One region of the Paenibacillus sp. FSL K6-1566 genome, then DNA from elsewhere that is predicted to be linked to it. Evidence: a T-box and tRNA genes for the amino acid it is inferred to sense, from the RefSeq annotation. Region 1 holds a T-box; the other holds one or more tRNA genes.
The links. A T-box is a leader RNA that pairs with one kind of tRNA and senses whether it is charged. The one in region 1 lies ahead of ileS (isoleucine--tRNA ligase), so its partner is inferred to be a tRNA-Ile.

Region 1 (9,918 bases):
GACGTGTCTTAATGCCGGTCTCGTTGCGGACATTGCGGGCAAGCTCGACGATCTGTCTTGCCGTCTCCATGTCCTGCTCGAGCGACTTGTCGATCAACGCTTCGTCCGCTTCAGGGAAGTCGGCCAAATGCACACTCTCTCCGCCGCCAAGGTTTACGAAAATATCCTCTGACAGCATCGGCGTAAACGGAGCCATCAGTTTGGCAACCGTCAGCAGCACATGGGTCAGCGTTCCGTAGGCGGCCAGCTTATCTTCACCGAGGCCGCTGCCCCAGAAGCGGTCCCGCGAACGACGGATATACCAGTTGCTCAGCTCATCGACAAACGCTTCGATCGCTTTCGCCGCATTCAAGAAGTCGTTCACCGACAGCCCTTTGTCCACGACTTGAATCAAGCTGTTCAGGCGGGACAGAATCCAGCGGTCGAGCTTGTTGTCCGAGCCCTTGAATGGATGCTCCGCCGGATTGTAGCCATCGATTCCGGCATACAACGTCAGGAAGGCATGGGTGTTCACAAGGGTATCGATGACCTTCGACTTGGCTTCCCCTACGATGCCCTTGGAGAAGCGTTTGCTGTTCCATGGCGCACTGTCGGCAAGCAGTGCCCAGCGGAACGCGTCGGTGCCGTATTCCTCGATGATTTCCCAAGGATCGATGACGTTTCCTTTGGATTTGGACATTTTTTGCCCGTTCTCGTCCAGGATATGCCCCGTAGCCATAACCGCCTTATATGGCGCCTTGCCCGTAAACAGCGTCGATACCGCGAGCAAGCTGTAGAACCAGCCCCGTGTCTGGTCAATCCCTTCGCAGATCATATCGGCAGGGAACTGCTGCGCGAATTTCTCATTATCCTCGAACGGATAATGGTACTGCGCGAACGGCATCGATCCACTGTCAAACCAGACGTCGATCACTTCGGAGGTCCGTTCCATGACGCCGCCGTCGCAATGCGGGCATTTCACCTTGACTTCATCCACGTACGGCTTATGCAGCTCCAGATCCTCGGAGACCTCGCCTACCGCTTGGGCACGAAGCTCCGCGATGCTGTGCGGCGCAAATTGTCCGTCGCATGTTCCGCACACCCACACGTTCAGCGGCGTTCCCCAATACCGGTTCCGGCTGATATTCCAATCCACCAGATCCTCAAGGAACTTGCCAAAGCGGCCTTCGCGCACATGGCCAGGATACCAGGTCACCTCGTTGTTGTTCGCGATGAGCTGATCCTTGACCGCGGTCGTTTCGATAAACCAGCTTTCCATTGCATAGTAGAGCAGCGGCGATTTGCAGCGCCAGCAGAACGGATAGCTGTGCTCGTACTTCTCTTTGCTGTACAGCAGCCCCTTCTCCGAAAGGGTCTTCACGATGTCCAGATCGCAATCCTTCACGAAGCGTCCGGCAAAATCCGTGACCTCGTCCGTATACCGTCCCTGACCGTTTACGACGCTTACGAAGCTGATGCCGTTCTCACGGCATACGCGGTAGTCGTCTTCCCCGTGGGCCGGAGCCATGTGCACGATCCCCGTACCGCTTGCATCCGTAACAAACGATGCTCCGACAACGATATTCGCCTTTTCGGCCTTCACATAGGTGAAAGGAGGTGTATAAGATTGGCCGACCAGCTCGGAGCCTTGGAGCGTAGACAGGACGGTGTACTCGCCCTTCATGACGTCTTCCACCAGGTTTTTCGCCACGATGTAGATGCCGTCCTCCTGCTGGACACGTGCATATTCCATATTCGGGTTCACCGCAAGCGCGACGTGGGATGGCAGGGTCCATGGCGTCGTCGTCCATGCAAGGATGTACTCACCGCTGTCATGCAGCTTGAACTTCGCCGTTGCACTCAAATCCTTCACATCTTCATAGCCCTGGGCCACTTCGTGGGAGCTCAGCGTCGTCTGGCAGCAAGGGCAGTACGGGCTCACGCGGTGGCCGCGGTACAGCAGCCCCTTGTCATGAATCGTCGCCAAAATATTCCATACGCTCTCGATATAGTTGTTCTCCAGCGTAATGTAAGGGTGGTCCAGATCGGTCCAGTAGGCAATCGCTTCAGTCAGCTCGCGCCACTTATGCTCATATTCGAACACGCTGGCTTTACATTTCTTGATGAACGCCTCTACGCCGTAATTCTCGATCTCCTGCTTGCCGGAAATGCCAAGCTGCTTCTCAACGCCCAATTCAACCGGAAGCCCGTGCGTATCCCAGCCCGCTTTGCGGACAACATGGAAGCCCTTCATCGTTTGGTATCGGCCTACGAAATCCTTGATTACCCGGCCTAACACATGGCCGATATGCGGTGCACCGTTAGCTGTCGGCGGCCCTTCATAGAAAACATAGTTCGGCTTGCCCGCCCGGCGCTCGATCGACTTCTTGAACGTGTTCTCCTTATTCCATTTGTCGAGGATGCGAAGCTCTCTGGCCCGCGCCTTCTCTTTCACGTCTACTCTGTTCATTGCAGATCTTCCTTTCACTAATGTGAGTAAAGTTCCTCAAGGGAATAAAAAAAGGCCCTCATCCCGAAAGGGACGAGAACCTGTTCTCGCGCTACCACCCTAATTCCGCCCGCAAACCCAGCCGTGAACGACTGTCCCGGGCGACACCTCAATGTCCATGCCTATAACTACCGGCACGGTCCGATATAACGTTCGGCGGACGGCTCAGCTTACGCACGTTACGATCACGCTTCAGCTTCGCTTCTCCGGGATGATCTTCAGCCCAGGACTGACCGCCGACTCTCAGCAAATGCCGGCTCTCTGAAGGACAATTCCTCTGCCTACTGTTCCCATCAACAAATTTTCATCATAATCAAGAATATGATATTAGTTATAGACGACTTCAGGGGAAAAGTCAAGGCCGCCCCGCCTAGTACACCTCTTTAGGCTCCAGGCTCGGTTCGCGGCTTTCTAAGGTCTCCCATCCGTCCTGCTTCAGCAGCTCCAGCTGAGCCTCCACAAGAGAACGGAACCGGGTGCGGTAGATCGACGCCTGCTTCTTGAGCTCTTCTACTTCCAACGCAATTTTACGGGATTTTCCGAGCGCCTCGTTAATGATCCGGTCCGCGTTCTTCTCCGCTTCCTTCACGATAAGCTGCGCTTCCTTCTTCGCATTATTCTTTACCTCATCGGCAGCCTCTTGGGCTACGATGATTGTCTTGGACAAGGTTTCTTCGATGTTGGCGAAATGATCCAGCTTCTCCTGCATCGCCATCAGCTGATTTCCGAGCTCTTTATTCTCCCGAATGACGCTCTCGTAATCTTTAATGACCTGGTCCAAAAACTCGTTGACCTCGTCCTCATCATAACCGCGAATTCGACGGGCAAATTCTTTGTTATGTATATCAAGCGGTGTCAATGGCATGGTGTGCACCTCCTAAATATATGGGCCTCACAAGACGGTTTATCCGCTGTATAAGCCAGACCACCCGTCCATGAGGACAATAGCGGTCATTCTGATTTATCGGCAATTCATTCCGCATTTTGAATGTACGTCCTAAATGATTTCGACAAAAAAACGGCAATTCCTTCAAAGGTCAGACATATTTACCAACCTTGACACGGTACCGCCCTTTCTTCGTCAGGCCGCCGATCTCCAGTACGGCAAATCTGCCCATTCCCTGTATGGAGACGACATCGCCTTCTTTTAAATTGGTTGACGGATCCTCTTCTACCTTCCAGTTCACCCGGCACCGTCCGGCTTTGATCGGAACGACGATCTTCGTCCGGCTGATCCGGTGTGCATCGCTGGCAATGCCGTCGAGTCTAAGCGAGGATACCGTAATGTCCATCGTTTCAAGCTTCGTCTCGGCTGCCTGCAGCTTGTCCATCGGCAGAAGCTCAGTCATCACATGCACCCTGTGCACCTGGCTCAGGTTCAAGTTCAGGAAAGAGCCGATCTCCTCCGATACGACGGCATGGCATCCGCTTTCGATGACATGAATATCTCCAATTTTCGAACGCTTGATGCCGAGGCCGAGAATCGAGCCCATATAATCCCCGTGCTCGAGCTCCAGGAGCTTCTGATCTCCCGACGTGATGCTGAGCACCTTGATTTTGAAGTCTTCGCCGTCCAGCTCGCGGTAATCGGGCGCAATGATTGCGCGTACCCGCTCGGCATCCGCATAGCCGCCCTCAAAAGCGGCATGGACGTCAGGGTGCCGGTTCACAAGCGTCTCCAGAATGAAGCGTTGGCGAGGGTCGAGAAAGTCCGTCAGCTTCACCTCGTGATACTGTCCTGCGTTGGCGACCCATTCCCAGGCCCGGTCGACGAACTCGCGCTCGTCTTGGTGAAAATGCTCATAGATGCCCGGTTTCATCGTTCGTCACCTGCTAAGAAAGAATTCCAGAATAGCATAAACTCCCCGCTCGGCTAGCTGCAGGACGAATAATGCAATGATCGGGGAGATGTCGATCATGCCCATGATCGGCGGAATAAACCGGCGAAACGGGGACAGATACGGCTCCACGAGCTTGCCCAGGAGCTCCCCGACAAAGCTCTCCCTCACATTCGGAAGCCATGACATTAACACATAGATCAAAATCATATAAAAATAGATTTGGAACAGCGTACGTACAATTTGGAAAATTTCCACTGACAAAGTCTAGGTCACCTCATTCTCGTATAGTCATGCTCGTCTGCCAATATCTCCGAGATGGAGCCCTGGATTTCAACCGTATCCGGGGTGCACAGAAAAATATTGCCGCCTACCTTCGATATGCCTCCGCCCAGCGCGTACACCGTCCCGCTAAGAAAATCAATGATGCGCAGCGCTTGATCGTTGCGGACGCGCTGCAGGTTCACGACGACGGTCCGGAAGGATCGGAGATGGTCTGCAATCTCCTGTGCTTCATCATATGAACGAGGCTCGACTAATACTACCTTAACATTCTTCTGGGAATGGATGCTGACGATATTGCCGCCCTTTTGGCTTTTGCGCTGCTCGAACGGCGTCGGCTCCACCGGCTCGTCCTGTGCGGCAAGCACTTCACGCTCCACAACCTCTTCCTCATCCTGCAATCCCAAGAAATTCATAAACCGGTTCATCACGCCCATCCCTCACTCCTCCTCTTTCCCTACTAAAATCGAGCCGAGACGCACCCAGGTCGCCCCTTCCTCAACAGCCACTTCAAAATCGTTTGACATGCCCATAGACAATTCCGTCAACGGCTCCTTCGTCAGCGCCTGCCGATTCAGCTCATCTCTTAGTTGTCTTAAGCCGCGGAATACGGGACGCGTATGCTCCGCCAATGATTCATAGGGAGCCATTGTCATCAATCCGATGACCTTTACATGGGACAAATCCGCGATCCCCTTCAAGAAATCTGCCGCTTGCTCGGGAGGAAGGCCGTATTTCGATTCCTCGCCCGAGATATTCACCTGCATGAACGCAGATACCTGAAGATCCAGGGCTGCAGCCCTCTTGTTAAGCTCCTTCGCCAGCGATAAGCGGTCCAGTGAATGAATATATTGAAATTTATCGATCACGTCTTTGACCTTGTTCGTCTGGAGATGGCCGATAAAATGCCATGTACCGCGGTCTCCAAGGGCCTGCCATTTGTGCTGGGCATCCTGCCAGCGGTTCTCGCCGATATGCCGGAGCCCCTGATCCAGTACCGAAGCTGTCGTATCCAAGGAGACATACTTCGTTACGGCGATGACATTGACCTCACTCCGGTCCCGGCCGCTGCGCGCGCATGCCTCCGTGATTCGCTGTTCTACCTGATCGATACGTTCCTTCAAACTCAAGGGACGACTCACCTCTTTCTCATCCCGATCCAGCTTGCCATACGACCTGTCGTTCCCCCGTCCTTGCGATACGAGAAGAACAAGTCGTTATTACAGCTTGTACACCATGTTGTACATTCGATATGTTCCGCCAATATTCCTGCCTTAATCATAATGCGTCTGTTTATTTCTTTCAAGTTCAGCATGTATTTCCCGTTTCCCTTGTCGATATACATGGCAGATTGCGGGTTCTCCTCGGAATCCTGCGGCGACAGGAGCAGCTGTCTTACGCGCTCCATGACGCGATCATCGACCTCATAACAGCAGGCTCCAATCGAGGGGCCGATCGCAGCCCGAATCTGGCTCGGATCGCTGCCATATTCGCTTGTCATCGCGCTGACCATGTTCCCGGCAATGCCGGCGACCGTACCCTTCCAACCGGCATGGGCAAGACCGACCGCCTCCGTTGCCGGGTCCCAGAAATACAGCGGTACGCAATCCGCGTAAAAGGATGTCAATAGAATGCCCGGCACGTTCGTGACCAGTCCATCCGTATCCTGAAAGGCGGAATCACGGTCGAGGCTGCCTCTTCCCCGATCCCCTGCCCGCACAATCGCGACATCCCCGCTGTGGACCTGCTCGCCGCACGTCCAGTCTTCCAGGGAGAAGCCAAGCGCTCCGGCTATCCGCCTCCGGTTCTCAATGACATGTTCGGGAACGTCCCCTACATGAAATGCCAAATTCAGGCTGTCATAGGGCTTCGCGCTGACCCCGCCATGCCGCCCGGTAAACCCCGCGGCGAGCCTACCATCCGGCGCACCGCGCTCCCAGCTTTCCAGCACAAACCGTCCGCATTCCTGCTGATGTTGTTTTACGAAAGGTTCCATCGAATCACTCACCTCTATCCCAGTGTAACAGAAAACGCAGCCCGGAGACACCGCTATCCGTTGCTGCATTTGCAAATCGCTGGATAGGATAATCCATTATCCTTTCTGACATGTTCAAAAATTTCTTCTGTCATGCCCGTTCGGCCGGTCCAAATATTCCACCGCGCCCTCTTCCTCCGGCACGCGTCTAAGCTCCTCCATTTTAACCAGGACAACGTCCGACCCGATCTTTACGATATTGCGCCAAGGAATGATCAGATCGCTTCCGCCCCCGAACAACCCCATAAACTTTCCGTAGCTGGGCACCACGATCGCCTCGATCCGTCCTTGACGCAGGTCAAGCTCCAGATCGCTGATCTGGCCGAGCCGCTTCCCGTCGATAATATTAATAACATCCTTCGTTTGAAAATCGGATATTTTCATCTTTTTCCCCACCATCTGATTATCTGGTATCATCCGCATCACACCTTAGATGTATTTAATCGGAGCTCAATCAAAGCCTTCTGGAATCCCTTGGTATACTATATGAGCAAAACGCGTAAAATAGCTTATTTTCATTAAAAAAACGATCCCGTAAATGGGGATCGTTATGTTTTGGGTTTGATAGCGGTACAACTTTAAGTTTTTACATGCTTCTGCATCTGTTTGATCGCTGACTTCTCCAGTCTGGACACCTGCGCCTGCGAGATGCCGATTTCGTCGGCGACCTCCATCTGGGTTTTCCCTTCGTAGAAACGCATGGACAAAATCATTTTCTCGCGCTGTCCGAGCTTATGCATCGCTTCCCGGAGCGCGATTTCCTCGATCCAGGAAATATCCTTGTTCTTGTCGTCGCTAATCTGGTCCATCACATAAATCGGGTCGCCGCCGTCATGGTAGATCGGCTCGAACAAGGAGACAGGATCTTGAATGGCATCAAGTGCAAATACAACATCTTCCTTGGGCACGTTCAGCGCTTCGGAAATTTCAAAAATGGTCGGTTCGCGCGAATTCGCATTCGTCAGCTGGTCTCTGACCTGCAGCGCCTTGTAGGCGATATCACGCAGGGAGCGCGAGACGCGAATCGGATTGTTATCCCTTAAGTAACGGCGTATTTCTCCGATAATCATCGGTACGGCATACGTGGAAAATTTTACGTTTTGCGACAAATCGAAATTGTCGATGGCTTTCATCAGACCGATGCAGCCGACCTGAAACAGATCGTCAACAAATTCCCCCCGATTGTTAAAACGCTGGATGACGCTGAGGACCAGCCTCAAATTTCCATTCACCAATTTTTCTCGAGCTGACCGTTCGTTGTTCTGCTGCAGATCATGGAACAGCTCCCTCATTTCCACATTCGTCAAAACCGGCAGCTTCGACGTATCCACACCACAAATTTCAACTTTGTTTCGCGTCATGATGACTAACCTCCCAAGGAGAAACATTACTGTACATTATCTCCGAGGGGGGTTATTTTATTCCTTGCCTTTTCCAGTTACACCATCTTGTTGAATTCCTTCCGGAGCCGCTTTATAATTCTCTTCTCCAATCGGGAAATGTAGGATTGCGAGATGCCAAGCAGGTCGGCAACGTCCTTTTGCGTCTTTTCCTCCCCGTCCTGGAGGCCAAATCGAAGCTCCATAATCATCCGCTCCCGGTCGCTCAGCTTATCCAGCGCCTTTTGCAGCAGCTTTCGGTCAACCTGCTCCTCGATGTTGCGGTAGATGGTATCATTCTCGGTGCCGAGCACGTCGGAGAGCAGCAGCTCATTGCCGTCCCAGTCAATATTGAGCGGCTCGTCAAAGGATACCTCGCTCCGCGTTTTATTGTTGCGCCTCAAATACATCAAAATCTCGTTTTCGATGCAGCGGGAGGCGTAAGTGGCCAGCTTGATTTTTTTCTCGGGATCGAATGTATTGACCGCTTTAATCAATCCGATGGCGCCGATCGACACCAAATCCTCGATATTGATGCCCGTGTTCTCGAATTTGCGGGCAATATACACGACAAGACGAAGATTGCGTTCGATCAGCATGGCCCGGGTTGCCGCATCGCCTGACGGCAGCTTTTTCAGCAGGTATTCTTCTTCCTCTTTCGTAAGCGGAGGCGGAAGGGCCTCGCTTCCTCCGATATAGTAGATTTCCTGACTTTTCAAGCCTAGCAAAAACAATACGCGATAATATTGAAGCTGCAGCGCTAATCTCCATTTTACGGGCATCTCTTATCCTCCTAAAAGTTTTCCTGATGGGAAACGAACGTTTGATACTATGCCTGCGGGCTTTCCCGAAGGGAAAACGGACATGAATCATAGGTTTCATAGAAAGCGGTATACACCCAAGTTTTCAAAGACTCCTTCATAAGCTCATCCTGCCGGCTTGGCTTGCTCCGGTCCTGCGCCATGGGTGCTCCCTACCGCTGCTGCCGCATCTGCTGCGGCATTCGAAGAAGTATTCGGAGCTCCCTCACCTTCCGTTAGCGCCGGGTGGATAATAGCCCGATAGGCTCTGTCCCCGGACAGGGTGCCTCCGTCTACACCGATCAGTACTTTGGTAGTCGTATATTCGATGCCGCCGAGCTCAATTCGGACTGCATCCGGTTTCAAGGCGAGCATGAAGGCTGCTCCGCGGTTCACGCCGCGATAAGGAACGAGCCGCAGGCGATCCTGCCATTCAAATTCCTCCATCCCCAGATCCATAATCAGCCGGTCAGGCTCTCCTTCTACCAGCCGCTCGCTCCATCCCTCCGGCAGGAACGATTCCCAGAGCGAGGCCTCCATGACCATTACGGGTGTACGAGTCAAAGGATCGCTGAGCTGATTGCCGGTATCCAGTAGGCCTCTGCAGCTTATTTTCACGCTTCCGATCCATACCGTTACCTCTCCCAGGAGCGTTTCCCTGCTCTCCATTTTGCGTTTCGTGGTCTGAACGGCCTTAAACCCGAATACAACTACAAAAAAGGTAATACACGCAGCCCAAAACCCCACTTTCAGCTCGAACGATAATCCCCCGGTTGCCGTATACCATATCCCGCTAAACAGCTCCCCCGAATTCTGAACCAAATAATGAACGCCGATAATTCCCCCGGCCGCAGCGAAATTGACCATGTAAAAGGCGCCTAAATGGTGAATATAGCTTTGCAGGCTGGTAAAGCCGAATGCGATCCACAGCATCAGCAGGGACAGTCCAAATTTGATCAGAAAGGTGTACAGAAAGGAAAGCTCCGGGACAAACATCATGACGACATAGAGAGCCCCTGCCGCGGATGACAAGGCAAGCCTCCACCACTTGAGCTTGGTCCTTCGCATCCAGGCCGTCAGCGCCAGCAGGACCCCG
Region 2 (9,918 bases), 2.0 Mb from region 1:
GATACGGTCACCCATCGTCATGGCCTCTGTCTGGTCGTGCGTTACGTAGATACAAGTGGTTTCAAGGCGCTTAACCAGCTTTGTGATTTCGGCACGCATCTGACCGCGGAGCTTCGCATCCAAGTTGGAAAGCGGTTCGTCCATCAGGAAGACTTGCGGATCGCGGACGATTGCACGGCCCAAGGCAACGCGCTGACGCTGACCACCGGAGAGAGCCTTCGGCTTACGGTCCAGCAAGTGCTCGATATCCAGAATTTTTGCTGCTTCACGTACACGCTTGTCGATTTCGTCTTTTTTCACTTTACGGAGTTTCAGGCCGAATGCCATGTTCTGATATACGTTCATATGCGGATACAACGCGTAGGACTGGAACACCATCGCGATGTCACGATCTTTAGGAGCTACATCGTTAACAACGCGGTCGCCAATGTAGAGTTTACCTTCGGAAATTTCCTCAAGACCTGCGATCATACGCAGCGTTGTGGACTTACCGCAACCGGACGGACCTACCAATACCAAGAATTCTTTATCTTTAATATCAAGATTCACGTCGATTACCGTTGCTTTATCCGCACCTGGATACTTTTTGTAAATATGCTCTAAGCGTACACCTGCCATGTGCATTTGCCCCCTCTTAGGAAAGTTATGAAATCGAATACAATTTATAATATTATATTACCTGATGGGCACCTGACTTGCTATACACAATCTGCACAAAAAACCTATTTCCTTTTCGTCACTTTATACAATAGCAGTGTTATTTTCACTAATACCGCATCGCTGAAGCTTCGAACGTCCAGCCCCGTTTCCTGCTTGATCTTATCCAGGCGGTACAGCAGCGTGTTTCGGTGGATATACAGATGCTTGGCCGTCTCACTGACGTTGCAGTCCAGCTCGAAGAAGGATTCCAGCGTCGATAACGTCTCGCTATCCTCGAACAGATCGGTATGACCGGCGGCATACTCTCGTAAAAATAAATTGCGCTGGTATTCGGGAATACTGTACACCAAACGTTCTAAATGAAGCCCGGTCGACAGGTGTATATGTTCCTTAACCTGAAACGTACGCCCGATGGTCATCGTTTCCCTCAGCATGTTCACCGCCTGCGGAAGGGCGTGTAAGGCATTTACGGCCGGTATGGCCGATATATGAAAGTCCCCGACCCATTCCGTAGAGATCAACTCGTATAGCCCCATACAGAATAAGGCCAGCGAGTCCTGCTCACCTTCAGCAGTAAGCTCTTCTTTATCATCCACAATGCCCACCAGCAGCTGCTGCTCTGCCAGAATGAGCCATTCCTTCTCATGCAGCGGTACAAGTACAATGTCTCCGTCAAAATAGCTCCGTAATAGTCGCTGCAGTGCCTTATAGCTCGGGGCAGGGGCATGCTCGCTTTCATTCAGGAGCAGAAACGGCACCATATCCGCCGACAGGCTTGAATGGATCGGCAGCTCTTCAGGCAGCTCGGCAACCTGCTCACCTGCTTCCAAGCGCTCCTTCAGCCAAGCGCCCAGCTGCTGTGCAGAACGCTCCTCCTCGGCTTTAGAACCGCTCTTGGCATTTAAAGATGAGGCTCCTCGCAGTGTGGAGAGCCATAGCTCAATGAGCCGGATTTCCGAAACGGTTAAATCCCCTCGGGCCGCAGCAATCACGATACCAGGTTTCTGCATTTGGATCGGGATCCAAATCTCACCGAGTGCTTCGTTGTCATAGGCACCGGCTGCCGTTAGCGTCATGGTCCGGGCTTGTCCGGGCTGAATTGGAGGAGTCTTATCCTTGGTTCGAGTCGACCGCTTGCCTTCCCCAGGTGATCCGTTTCCAACCGCGTCCGCTTGGGAAGCAGCCAGCGCCTTAGCGAGTTCTCCATATTCTTGTTCATTCAATGTTTTCAATCTTAGGGATATGCCCAGCGTCTGCTCCAGCTGCTGAACGATGTGCTCCATCTCCACCATTGATGTCCCCACCACTTTATCGTTTTTTCTTATTTTAGCACACGAACCGCCGGGAACGACAATTTCATGCCGGAAGCCTCCACAAATCACGGGAAAGCTTACCCTTCCCGTCCAAGCATCGCTAGCCTCATTTTCTAAACAAAATAGGAGAATATAACAAAAAAGCCGCCAACAATGTTGACGACTTTTGAGATGAGCCATGAAGGACTCGAACCTTCGACACCCTGATTAAAAGTCAGGTGCTCTACCAACTGAGCTAATGGCTCGTAATACTGATGGAGGATGATGGATTCGAACCACCGAACTCGTACGAGAACAGATTTACAGTCTGCTGCGTTTGGCCACTTCGCTAATCCTCCAAAATATAAAGGTGGCTCGGGACGGAATCGAACCGCCGACACGAGGATTTTCAGTCCTCTGCTCTACCGACTGAGCTACCGAGCCATATGTAATTGGCATAAAAATAAAATGCGGAGTGTAACACTTCCCACTTTAATCTGTGGAAACCGATTCACTTTTATGCTGGTAATTAAAATGGCGGAACTGACGGGATTCGAACCCGCGATCTCCTGCGTGACAGGCAGGCATGTTAGGCCTCTACACCACAGTTCCGCATTTTAGATGGTGCCGGCGAGAGGACTTGAACCCCCAACCTACTGATTACAAGTCAGTTGCTCTACCAATTGAGCTACACCGGCGCATATAAGGACGCACAAAATATTCATGGTGGAGGCTGAGGGGATCGAACCCCCGACCCTCTGCTTGTAAGGCAGATGCTCTCCCAGCTGAGCTAAGCCTCCGAATATGTATGGTAGCGGCGGAGGGGATCGAACCCCCGACCTCACGGGTATGAACCGTACGCTCTAGCCAGCTGAGCTACGCCGCCATAACAAATTGTTATGCATTCAAGTTATATCAATGGCGGAGAGAGAGGGATTCGAACCCTCGCACCGCTTACGCAGTCTAACCCCTTAGCAGAGGGTCCCCTTATAGCCACTTGGGTATCTCTCCATCATAACTTATTATGCAGTTTCAGAGATTGAACCCTGAAAACTAGATACGAAACGTCTTTGCGTTGTTTAGAATCCGTAGCATTGTCCCAAAGTACTCCTCCGATGCAAAGCGTAACGCTTCCGAAGTGAGTTTTCCTTTGGAAAACTTAGCATTTGCTTACGAAGTAGCTTTACTTCGTAAAGCTTGTAGGATAAGCCCTCGACCGATTAGTATTGGTCAGCTCCATGCATTACTGCACTTCCACCTCCAACCTATCTACCTCGTCGTCTTCAAGGGGTCTTACATACTGGGAAATCTCATCTTGAGGGGGGCTTCACGCTTAGATGCTTTCAGCGCTTATCCCGTCCGTACGTAGCTACCCAGCCATGCTCCTGGCGGAACAACTGGTGCACCAGCGGTACGTCCATCCCGGTCCTCTCGTACTAAGGACAGCTCCTCTCAAATTTCCTACGCCCACGACAGATAGGGACCGAACTGTCTCACGACGTTCTGAACCCAGCTCGCGTACCGCTTTAATGGGCGAACAGCCCAACCCTTGGGACCTACTTCAGCCCCAGGATGCGATGAGCCGACATCGAGGTGCCAAACCTCCCCGTCGATGTGGACTCTTGGGGGAGATAAGCCTGTTATCCCCAGGGTAGCTTTTATCCGTTGAGCGATGGCCCTTCCATGCGGTACCACCGGATCACTAAGCCCGACTTTCGTCCCTGCTCGACTTGTAGGTCTCGCAGTCAAGCTCCCTTATGCCTTTGCACTCTTCGAATGATTTCCAACCATTCTGAGGGAACCTTGGGGCGCCTCCGTTACTCTTTAGGAGGCGACCGCCCCAGTCAAACTGCCCGCCTGACACTGTCCCCGTACCGGATCACGGTACCAGGTTAGAACCTAGATACGATCAGGGTGGTATCCCAACGTCGCCTCCACACAAGCTGGCGCTCATGCTTCTTAGGCTCCCACCTATCCTGTACAGATCGTACCCAAATCCAATATCAAGCTGCAGTAAAGCTCCATGGGGTCTTTCCGTCTTGTCGCGGGTAACCTGCATCTTCACAGGTATTAAAATTTCACCGGATCTCTCGTTGAGACAGCGCCCAAGTCGTTACGCCATTCGTGCGGGTCAGAATTTACCTGACAAGGAATTTCGCTACCTTAGGACCGTTATAGTTACGGCCGCCGTTTACTGGGGCTTCGGTTCACAGCTTCGGGACTAATCCCTAACCGCTCCCCTTAACCTTCCAGCACCGGGCAGGCGTCAGCCCGTATACTTCGCCTTGCGGCTTCGCACAGACCTGTGTTTTTGCTAAACAGTCGCTTGGGCCTTTTCACTGCGGCCCCCTCGGGCTATTCACCCTACCGAGGCACCCCTTCTCCCGAAGTTACGGGGTCATTTTGCCGAGTTCCTTAACGAGAGTTCTTCCGCGCGCCTTAGAATTCTCTTCTCGCCTACCTGTGTCGGTTTGCGGTACGGGCACCTTCACCTGACTAGAGGCTTTTCTTGGCAGTGTGAGATCATGACCTTCGCTACTGTAATTTTCACTCCCCATCACAGCCCAGCCTTAACGATGTGCGGATTTGCCTACACATCAGCCTCACTGCTTGGACGGACATCCATCAGTCCGCGTCACTACCCTCCTGCGTCACCCCATCGTTCATAACGGTTTACGGTGGTACAGGAATTTCAACCTGTTGTCCTTCGACTACGCCTTTCGGCCTCGCCTTAGGTCCCGACTTACCCTGAGCGGACGAGCCTTCCTCAGGAAACCTTGGGCTTTCGGCGGATCAGATTCTCACTGATCTTTTCGTTACTCATACCGGCATTCTCACTTGTATGCTGTCCAGCGCTCCTTACGGTACACCTTCAACCTACATACAACGCTCCCCTACCCCTGAATCGACTTCACTCCGCCTTCGAAGTGTGTTTAACCCCTGAGAGCATTTGGTCATCCTTGATTTCATCTCAAGTCTGACAAAAATGTTCAACTCAGGCTCACTACCTCAAAGAAGCAGTGAAGTCGATTCAAGCCATAGCTTCGGTGGTGTGTTTAGCCCCGTTACATTTTCGGCGCAGAGTCACTCGACCAGTGAGCTATTACGCACTCTTTAAATGGTGGCTGCTTCTAAGCCAACATCCTGGTTGTCTGTGCAACTCCACATCCTTTCCCACTTAACACACACTTGGGGACCTTAGCTGATGGTCTGGGCTGTTTCCCTTTTGACAATGGATCTTAGCACTCACTGTCTGACTCCCGGATATAAGTCTATGGCATTCGGAGTTTGACTGAGCTTGGTAACCCTTGCGGGCCCCGCACCCAATCAGTGCTCTACCTCCACGACTCTAATTTCCGAGGCTAGCCCTAAAGCTATTTCGGGGAGAACCAGCTATCTCCGAGTTCGATTGGAATTTCTCCGCTACCCCCACCTCATCCCCGCACTTTTCAACGTACGTGGGTTCGGGCCTCCAGTGCGTGTTACCGCACCTTCACCCTGGACAGGGGTAGATCACACGGTTTCGGGTCTACGTCCACATACTAAAGCGCCCTATTCAGACTCGCTTTCGCTGCGGCTACGGCTTCTCGCCTTAACCTTGCATGGGAACGTAACTCGCCGGTTCATTCTACAAAAGGCACGCCATCACCCATCGATCGGGCTCTGACTTCTTGTAAGCACACGGTTTCAGGTTCTATTTCACTCCCCTTCCGGGGTGCTTTTCACCTTTCCCTCACGGTACTGCTTCACTATCGGTCGCTAGGGAGTATTTAGCCTTAGCAGATGGTCCTGCTGGATTCATACGGGGTTTCACGTGCCCCGCACTACTCGGGATCCGTCTCGGAGGGTTCACATTTTCGATTACAGGGCTTTTACCTTCTATGGCCGGCCTTTCCAGACCTGTTCGTCTAATCTAAACCTTTGTAACTCCATGTGAGACGTCCCACAACCCCAGAGAGCAAGCTCTCTGGTTTAGGCTGTTCCGCGTTCGCTCGCCGCTACTGACGGAATCACTCTTGTTTTCTCTTCCTCCAGGTACTTAGATGTTTCAGTTCCCTGGGTATGCCTCTAGCTGCCCTATGTATTCAGGCAGAAGTGACTGGCTATTACACCAGCCGGGTTTCCCCATTCGGACATCCCCGGATCGAAGCTTGCTTACAGCTCCCCGAGGCAGTATCGTTGTTCGCCACGTCCTTCATCGGCTCCTAGCGCCTAGGCATCCTCCGTGTGCTCTTAGTAGCTTAACCTCATGCTACTTTTATTGAAACTTGTTTTGACACAAGTTCAGCTAAAAGGATATTTCTAAAACGCAAATTCGTTTCGTTATCTAGTTTTCAAGGATCAAATTCATTCGGTCATTTAACGACCGGAAGATTATCTTACCACAACCTCCATCACAGTACAACCTGCAATTTATGGAAGCGTTAAGAATAAATATGGTGGAGCCAAGGGGGATCGAACCCCTGACCTCCTGCGTGCAAGGCAGGCGCTCTCCCAGCTGAGCTATAGCCCCATATTAGGAAGTATATAAAGTTGTTATGGTGGGCCCTAGTGGACTCGAACCACCGACCTCACCCTTATCAGGGGTGCGCTCTAACCAGCTGAGCTAAGGGCCCATATCATACGCTTGGCAACGTCCTACTCTCCCGGGACCCTTCGGTCCAAGTACCATCGGCGCTGGAAGGCTTAACGGTCGTGTTCGGTATGGGAACGCGTGGAACCCTTCCGCCATCATCACCAAACGTATGTATGAAAGGATTGACCTCTCAAAACTGACCAACGAGTGAGTTGGTTGACTTTACTTCGTAAAGTCTATTCCGGCAGCTTACGCTGACCGTATTTGTACCGCTTCGCTACGGAAGCGAGGTACTCCATAGAAAGGAGGTGATCCAGCCGCACCTTCCGATACGGCTACCTTGTTACGACTTCACCCCAATCATCTACCCCACCTTCGGCGGCTGGCTCCCGTAAGGGTTACCCCACCGACTTCGGGTGTTGTAAACTCTCGTGGTGTGACGGGCGGTGTGTACAAGACCCGGGAACGTATTCACCGCGGCATGCTGATCCGCGATTACTAGCAATTCCGACTTCATGCAGGCGAGTTGCAGCCTGCAATCCGAACTGAGACTGGCTTTTTAGGATTGGCTCCGCCTCGCGGCTTCGCTTCCCGTTGTACCAGCCATTGTAGTACGTGTGTAGCCCAAGTCATAAGGGGCATGATGATTTGACGTCATCCCCACCTTCCTCCGGTTTGTCACCGGCAGTCACCTTAGAGTGCCCACCCAAAGTGCTGGCAACTAAGATCAAGGGTTGCGCTCGTTGCGGGACTTAACCCAACATCTCACGACACGAGCTGACGACAACCATGCACCACCTGTCTCCTCTGTCCCGAAGGCCGCCTCTATCTCTAGAGGATTCAGAGGGATGTCAAGACTTGGTAAGGTTCTTCGCGTTGCTTCGAATTAAACCACATACTCCACTGCTTGTGCGGGTCCCCGTCAATTCCTTTGAGTTTCAGTCTTGCGACCGTACTCCCCAGGCGGAATGCTTAATGTGTTAACTTCGGCACCAAGGGTATCGAAACCCCTAACACCTAGCATTCATCGTTTACGGCGTGGACTACCAGGGTATCTAATCCTGTTCGCTCCCCACGCTTTCGCGCCTCAGCGTCAGTTACAGCCCAGAGAGTCGCCTTCGCCACTGGTGTTCCTCCACATATCTACGCATTTCACCGCTACACGTGGAATTCCACTCTCCTCTTCTGCACTCAAGTTCCCCAGTTTCCAGTGCGTCCCGAAGTTGAGCCTCGGGTTTAAACACCAGACTTAAAGAACCGCCTGCGCGCGCTTTACGCCCAATAATTCCGGACAACGCTTGCCCCCTACGTATTACCGCGGCTGCTGGCACGTAGTTAGCCGGGGCTTTCTTCTCAGGTACCGTCACTCTCATAGCAGTTACTCTATGAGACGTTCTTCCCTGGCAACAGAGCTTTACGATCCGAAAACCTTCATCACTCACGCGGCGTTGCTCCGTCAGGCTTTCGCCCATTGCGGAAGATTCCCTACTGCTGCCTCCCGTAGGAGTCTGGGCCGTGTCTCAGTCCCAGTGTGGCCGTTCACCCTCTCAGGTCGGCTACGCATCGTCGCCTTGGTGAGCCGTTACCTCACCAACTAGCTAATGCGCCGCAGGCCCATCCTCAAGTGACAGATTGCTCCGCCTTTCATAAATCCGCCATGCAGCGAATTTAATTATCCGGTATTAGCTACCGTTTCCGGTAGTTATCCCAGTCTTGAGGGCAGGTTGCCTACGTGTTACTCACCCGTCCGCCGCTAAGCATCAGGAGTGCAAGCACCCCATCAACTCCGCTCGACTTGCATGTATTAGGCACGCCGCCAGCGTTCGTCCTGAGCCAGGATCAAACTCTCCAATAAGGATCATCCGAGGATGATCGATTGAAAGAGCGATTAAGCTCATTTAGAAAAACTGACGAGAATTTGTTCAATCCTCATTTATGCTTCACCATCCGACAAACCGAAGCCTGTCCAATAATGCCGCAATGGATTTTACAAGTAAAATCCTCACTCACTCGTTGTTCAGTTTTCAAAGATCAATCAGTGCTTCTTATGGTCATCCGCATCTCAGCGGCGACTTTTATAATATATCATACTAGCTTGCTATTGGTCAAGACTTTTTTTGAATTATTTCATAACCAATCTTTGTCTTGCCATCCACCCTGCTAGCAACCCGAATCAAACGGGCGAACATTAATGTATCATAGATTCGAGCGTCGCGTCAACTACCCAAATATCGTTAATTTTAATCCGATCAGCAGAGCAACTCCCGGCAGCCCCAATATCATAACCGTACCAATGGTCATCGGATTCAGCGGTATATAGACTTCCGTAAAGATCCCTGAGAAATTCACGACGTAGATCCCTAGTGCAGACAAGGCCAGATGCGCACCGAATACCGTCATCCAACCAAAACCGAGCTTCCTCCGAAAGATGATATAAACGAGCAGCAGTAATGATATGCACAGCACAGCTAGAACGATCAGCTTCATCTAAGTCCAACTCCTTTCCTCTTAATTGATCCTCGGGTTGCGCCTACATTTACCCGTTCCCCCGCTGCTGTTCAAGCTTCTGCATAAATACAGAGTTAATATTCAACTGCTTGGCCTGTTTTAAATTCATCTGATACTTCCGTTCTGCCGCTTCCAGCATATAGATGGCGTAATCAATCTGATCCTGTCCTGTCGCCTCCTGGAACATCATATGTGCCCGCTCCCATTCCATCTGGGACTTGCGGACGTCCATAAACACATGCCACATCCGCTCCTGCTCCTCAGCCGTTATATATACTTCCTGTTCATCTTTCTTCGCTGGTCTCCACCATACTCTCATCTGGCTCACCCCTTCGTTATTGGTCACAGCTTGATCAGACCGTCTGTAACATTCATATAAAGGGGAGGACAAACTTAGAACATAAACCTGCGAGCACTTGAACAAGCCATCTTCGGTAACCAGCCTAATTACATAAAAAAAGCGAGCATCCGGTTTAAACCGGATACCCGCCTGTATTAAAATCGCAACAATCCAACGGGAGAGACCCCTTAGGGACCCCTCCCGTTAATTTGGCATGTGTAACTAACGCTCTGCAGCTTCCGCCTATTTAAGGCTAAATGGCACCATGACATTTTGGATGAACCTGCAGGCTGACAGCCATAATAATAATGTATGAGGTCAATTCAACTCGCGCCGTCCCTCAAGTGCCTTGGATAGCGTCACTTCATCCGCATACTCCAAGTCACCGCCGACAGGCAGCCCATGCGCGATCCGGGTTACTTTAATATCAAAAGGACGAACCAGTCGCGATATATACATCGCCGTGGCTTCCCCCTCGATATTCGGGTTCGTTGCCAGAATCAGCTCCTTCACCCTTTCATCGCTAAGCCGGGTGAGAAGTT

Region 2: it has a tRNA-Ile gene. The T-box ahead of ileS (isoleucine--tRNA ligase) is inferred to sense a tRNA for this amino acid. The anticodon was not compared.

The regions. Positions count from the first base shown of each region.
Region 1 covers NZ_JBBOSR010000001.1:2,143,873-2,153,790, reverse strand. Annotated here, with positions in the region: gene ileS (isoleucine--tRNA ligase) at 1-2,449, opposite strand, end outside; T-box leader at 2,515-2,794, opposite strand; gene NST08_RS09170 (DivIVA domain-containing protein) at 2,859-3,353, opposite strand; gene NST08_RS09165 (YlmH family RNA-binding protein) at 3,526-4,308, opposite strand; gene NST08_RS09160 (YggT family protein) at 4,315-4,590, opposite strand; gene NST08_RS09155 (cell division protein SepF) at 4,599-5,045, opposite strand; gene NST08_RS09150 (YggS family pyridoxal phosphate-dependent enzyme) at 5,049-5,738, opposite strand; gene pgeF (peptidoglycan editing factor PgeF) at 5,747-6,604, opposite strand; gene NST08_RS09140 (YlmC/YmxH family sporulation protein) at 6,719-7,060, opposite strand; gene sigG (RNA polymerase sporulation sigma factor SigG) at 7,222-8,004, opposite strand; gene sigE (RNA polymerase sporulation sigma factor SigE) at 8,082-8,804, opposite strand; gene spoIIGA (sigma-E processing peptidase SpoIIGA) at 8,949-9,918, opposite strand, start outside.
Region 2 covers NZ_JBBOSR010000001.1:163,601-173,518, reverse strand. Annotated here, with positions in the region: gene NST08_RS00810 (ABC transporter ATP-binding protein) at 1-618, opposite strand, end outside; gene NST08_RS00805 (PucR family transcriptional regulator) at 723-1,952, opposite strand; tRNA gene NST08_RS00800 (tRNA-Lys) at 2,146-2,218, opposite strand; tRNA gene NST08_RS00795 (tRNA-Tyr) at 2,229-2,311, opposite strand; tRNA gene NST08_RS00790 (tRNA-Phe) at 2,324-2,396, opposite strand; tRNA gene NST08_RS00785 (tRNA-Asp) at 2,488-2,564, opposite strand; tRNA gene NST08_RS00780 (tRNA-Thr) at 2,575-2,650, opposite strand; tRNA gene NST08_RS00775 (tRNA-Val) at 2,677-2,752, opposite strand; tRNA gene NST08_RS00770 (tRNA-Met) at 2,762-2,838, opposite strand; tRNA gene NST08_RS00765 (tRNA-Ser) at 2,872-2,963, opposite strand; rRNA gene NST08_RS00760 (23S ribosomal RNA) at 3,153-6,199, opposite strand; tRNA gene NST08_RS00755 (tRNA-Ala) at 6,390-6,465, opposite strand; tRNA gene NST08_RS00750 (tRNA-Ile) at 6,492-6,568, opposite strand; rRNA gene rrf (5S ribosomal RNA) at 6,578-6,694, opposite strand; rRNA gene NST08_RS00740 (16S ribosomal RNA) at 6,830-8,383, opposite strand; gene NST08_RS00735 (pro-sigmaK processing inhibitor BofA family protein) at 8,749-9,015, opposite strand; gene NST08_RS00730 (DUF2508 family protein) at 9,065-9,355, opposite strand; gene recR (recombination mediator RecR) at 9,695-9,918, opposite strand, start outside.